Regions from separate parts of the Herbaspirillum sp. WGmk3 genome, predicted to be linked through region 1. Evidence: predicted binding sites of a transcription regulator. Region 1 holds the regulator's gene; the other holds the start of a gene.
What was found. The regulator FliA, encoded in region 1, starts transcription of late flagellar genes. The targets are predictions, from matches to a motif close to CTAAAGTTTNNNNNNNNNNNGCCGNTA.
Positions count from the first base shown of each region.

Region 2: MKD49_RS15825 (FlxA-like family protein) is a predicted target of FliA. The motif match lies at 836-862, and genes of this name have one in related genera.

Region 1 covers NZ_JAKYWT010000002.1:906,138-908,335, forward strand. Annotated here, with positions in the region: gene flgM (flagellar biosynthesis anti-sigma factor FlgM) at 28-342, shown strand; gene MKD49_RS09960 (flagella synthesis protein FlgN) at 374-832, shown strand; gene MKD49_RS09965 (RNA polymerase sigma factor FliA) at 961-1,698, opposite strand; gene MKD49_RS09970 (antiactivator of flagellar biosynthesis FleN protein) at 1,704-2,198, opposite strand, start outside.
Region 2 covers NZ_JAKYWT010000004.1:28,426-30,623, reverse strand. Annotated here, with positions in the region: gene MKD49_RS15830 (MFS transporter) at 1-381, shown strand, start outside; gene MKD49_RS15825 (FlxA-like family protein) at 424-771, opposite strand; gene hppD (4-hydroxyphenylpyruvate dioxygenase) at 965-2,080, opposite strand.

The DNA.
Region 1 (2,198 bases):
CGCCCCCACCCTACAAGGAATACTGCCGTGAACGTTAACGACGCCCTCAAATCTGCTGCCCTCAACACCGAGCAGACGCAAACGCAGACCCGCAACACGACTGCCGCCAATCCTGCGGGCACTGACCCGGCCGCCACCAAAGCGGCTTCGGACAGCGTGCGCTTGTCCAGCACCTATCAGGCGCTGGAAACCAAGGACACCAAAAACGGCGGTTTCAATGCCGAAAAAGTGGAAAAGCTGAAAGCGGCCATCGCCAACGGCACTTTCCAGATCGATGCCGACAAGATCGCCGACGGCGTGATCGATACTGTCAAGAATCTCATCAGCGCCCGCCCGGCCTGATTCCCGTTTTACCGCTCAGAGGATCTTTCGCATGAATCCGGCCAGCAACCTGTCCCTGGAACACGCCGCGCTGTCGCGCCTGGTGGAAAAACTGAGCCAGGAACAGGCACTGCTGGCGGAAGCCACCGCCGAAGGCCTGACCGACATCATTACCGAAAAGGCCGCCATCGTTGCTGAAATGTCCACGCTGGCCGGCAATCGCCATGCGCTGCTGGGCAGCCTCGGCTACAGTGCAGATGAAAGCGGCATGCAACAGTGGATGAATGAGCAAGCCGGCGACGCTGACCGCGAGATCTGGGCCAGCCTGTTCGAACTTGCGCAGGACGCCAAGGAACTGAACCGCGTCAATGGCCTGCTGATCGGCAAGAAGCTGTCCATCAATCAGAGCGCCCTGACCATCCTGCAGGGCAAGACCGGCACCGGCAATTTCTATGGCCCGGACGGCCAGAACAGCATCCGGTCCTCGGGACGCCGTCTGGGCGTGGTATAAGTTTCAGCCGCTTCCCGCTCACGGAAGCACAGCAAGATCGCATCAACAAAAAGCCCGGCATTTGCCGGGCTTTGTCGTTAACGCGTCCTGCGTCCTCTCTCGGATCTGCGCCCTGAAGGCAGGCAGCCTCAGGCCACCCCGCTCCAGGAATGCTCGCGCAGATACGAACGCATGCGCGAGATCGCCTGGCTGTGCAACTGGCACACGCGCGATTCGGAAACGCCCATGACGGCGCCGATTTCCTTGAGGTTCATTTCCTGCTCGTAGTACAGCGCCATCAGGATCTGCTCACGCTCGGGCAAGGCCTTGATGGAATCCACCACGGCTTCACGGAAACCGCCATTGATCAGGCTCTGCAGCGGATCATCATCGCCGTCGCCGGTCTGGTAGCGGTCCAGGAAGTGTTCGTGGCCGCCATCGTCGTCGTGAAAATCTTCGTAATAGATCAACTGGTGGCCGCCGCAGTCGGTCAGCAGCGACTGATACTCGGCCAGGCTGATTTTCATGTGCTGCGCCACTTCCGCTTCTTGCGGCTGACGGCCCAGTTGCTGCAGCAGGGACTGCATGGCTTCTTCCACCTTGCGCGCATTCTGGCGGATGCTGCGCGGCAGCCAGTCGCTGCTGCGCAGCTCATCCAGCATGGCACCACGGATGCGCTGCACGGCGTAGGTCTCGAACTGCGCGCCATGGGTTTCCTCGTAGCGGTTGACGGCGTCGAGCAAGCCCATCATGCCGGCCTGGATCAGGTCGTCCACCTCTACGCTGGGGGGCAGCTTGGCCTTGAGCTGATGCGCCAGTTTCTTGACCAGCGGCGCATGCTGCTCCAGTACGTCGTTCTTGCCCTTTTTTCCCTTGACGTTATACATGCACGTCACACTCCCAGACTGGCACCGTCGGTGGCCATCCCGTAGCTGCTGCGGGCTGCATCCGGACCGGCCGTGAAGCGCTTGGAGAGGCGCTGGAAGGCCAGCGCGGCACCGGCGAAGGGAAACACGTCCATCACCGCCCGCCCCTGTCCGGTGGCGCGGCGAATATGGTCATCCGCCGGAATCGCGCCGATGAAATTGAGCTGCGCCGCCAGGTAGCGGCTGGCCGCCTGGGCCATGTTGGCGTAGACGGTACGGGCTTCGGCTTCGGTGGCATCGTTGACGATGAGACTGAAGGGACGGCGGCCGATGCGGTCGCTCAAGCTCTTCAGCAGCACATAGGCCGCCTTGATGGAAGACGCCGTGGTCGAGACCTGGATCACGATCTCGCCCATTTCCATGGTCGGCACCGGCAGCGACAGGTCGCGCGCCAGCACGCCATTGACGAGCGTAATCTCGGCCTGCTCGATGAGGCTGTCGAAGATCTCCGCCAGACGGCC
Region 2 (2,198 bases), on a different contig from region 1:
AAGCTGTCGGACCGCGTCGCTGCGGGTTTGCTGGGGGGGATCGGGCTGGCCGTGATGTGCCTGGGATTGCTGGCCTTGCTGACGGTGGACCGCAGCACGCCCGATGGCCTGATGCTGTCCATGTTTGCGGTGTGCGGTATCGGCTTCGGACTGTTCCAGTCGCCCAACAACCGCACCATGATCAGTGCCGCGCCGCGTGAACGGACCGGCGGAGCCAGCGGCATGCTGGGCACGGCACGCCTGACCGGGCAGACCGTGGGGGCGTCGGTGGTGGCGATGCTGATGGGGTTCTCGGGCTCGCCGTATGCGCTGGTCCTGTGCTTTGCCGCCGCCCTGGCGGGCGCGGCCAGTGTGGTCAGCCTGTCGCGGCTGCGTTATTGAGCGGGAGGACGGAGCAGGGCGTCGAGACCGGGCTTGCCGGGCTTACAGCGCCGGTGCCACCGTCTCGCCATGCGCATGCTGGTGCGCCGCATGAGCCGCCACGGAGAGCGCCATGCTGAGATAGTTTTCGCTGCGGCGGCGCTGCTGCGCCTGCTGCTGTTCCAGCGCAAACAATTGCTGGTAGAGATTGCGGATCTGCTGCTGCAGCAACTGGCGCTGCTGCTTGCCATCCCGGTTGCCCGGGAAACGCGCCAGGGACTGCGCCTGCTGCTGCAGGAGCAGAATGCGGTGGCTCAATTGCGCCACCAGCTCGGCGGGGTCATGGTCCAGCGTGTCTGCCACTGCGACTTCAGCGTGGGCAGGTTGTTCTTGTTCATACGCGACGTTCATGCGAACTCCAGCCCACAGGGGCGCAAGGATTGCAAGGGGACTGCGATAGTGCCTTCGCTTTGTTTTACGGCAGCCACGCGGACATCTTGAGCCACGGAAAGTAAAAAAAGTAAAAGGCGCAGCCCCGAAAAGGGTGCTGCGCCTTTGACAGACGGGCTGCTCAGGGCGGCCCGCAGTGGCTTCGGTCAGGGGATCAGATCACGCCACGGCGCATCTGGTCCAGCTCGATGGATTCGAACAGGGCCTTGAAATTGCCCTCGCCGAAGCCGTCATTGCCCTTGCGCTGGATGATTTCATAGAACACCGGCCCGATCAGGTTCTGCGTGAAGATCTGCAGCAGCAGGCCCTGGCCATCGGTGGGCGCGCCGTCGATCAGGATCTTCAGTTCACGCAAGGCAGCCAGGTCTTCGCCATGGCCGGGGATGCGGCGTTCCACCAGGTCATAGTAGGTGGCGATGGTGTCCTGCAGCGGCACGCCACGGGCATAGAGCGCGCGCACGGTCTGGTAGATGTCGTCGGTGCCCAGGGCGATGTGCTGGATGCCTTCGCCGTTGTACTGCTTGATGAATTCCTCGATCTGCGACTTGTCGTCGGCACTCTCGTTGATGGGAATGCGGATCTTGCCGCAGGGGCTGGTCATGGCGCGCGAACGCAGGCCGGTGACCTTGCCCTCGATGTCGAAATACTTGATCTCGCGGAAATTGAACAGGCGCGTATAGAACGACGACCAGGTATCCATCGCGCCGCGCATGACGTTGTGGGTCAGGTGGTCGATGTAGGTCAGGCCCACGCCCTTGGGATTGCGCTCCACGTTCGGGAAGAACTGGAAGTCGACGTCATAGATGGAGCCATTGTCGCCATAGCGGTCCACCAGATAGAGCAGCGAGCCGCCGATGCCGCGAATGGCAGGAATGTTCAGTTCCATCGGGCCCAGCTTGGCTTCCACGCCTTCGGCACCGAGTTCGAGTGCACGTTTGTACACATGGGCCGCATCCTTGACGCGGAAGGCCATGGCGTTCACCGAAGCCCCGTGCACCTGGGCGAAGGCGGCGGCATTGCTGCCGGGTTCGCCGTTGAGGATGAAGTTGATCTGGCCCTGGCGATACAGGGTGACATTCTTGGAGCGGTGGCGCGCCACGGCGGTGAAGCCCATCAGCTCCAGCACGGCGGCAATGCCGGCCGGGTCGGCGGCGGTGTACTCGACGAACTCGAAGCCGTCGGTGCCCATGGGATTGTCGAACAGGTCGCCGCTGGCGCGGGCAGGGGAATTGGCGGCTGCGGTGGCGAACTGGGTGTCTGCGTGGCCCATCTGGTGTCTCCTCGTGTGGGGAGGGCCGGCAAGCGCGGCCCATGCGAGGAGTTTATTGCGTCAAGACTGCAATTTGTGATTGTTTTTTGCGCGATATATTAGATAATATGCACAAATA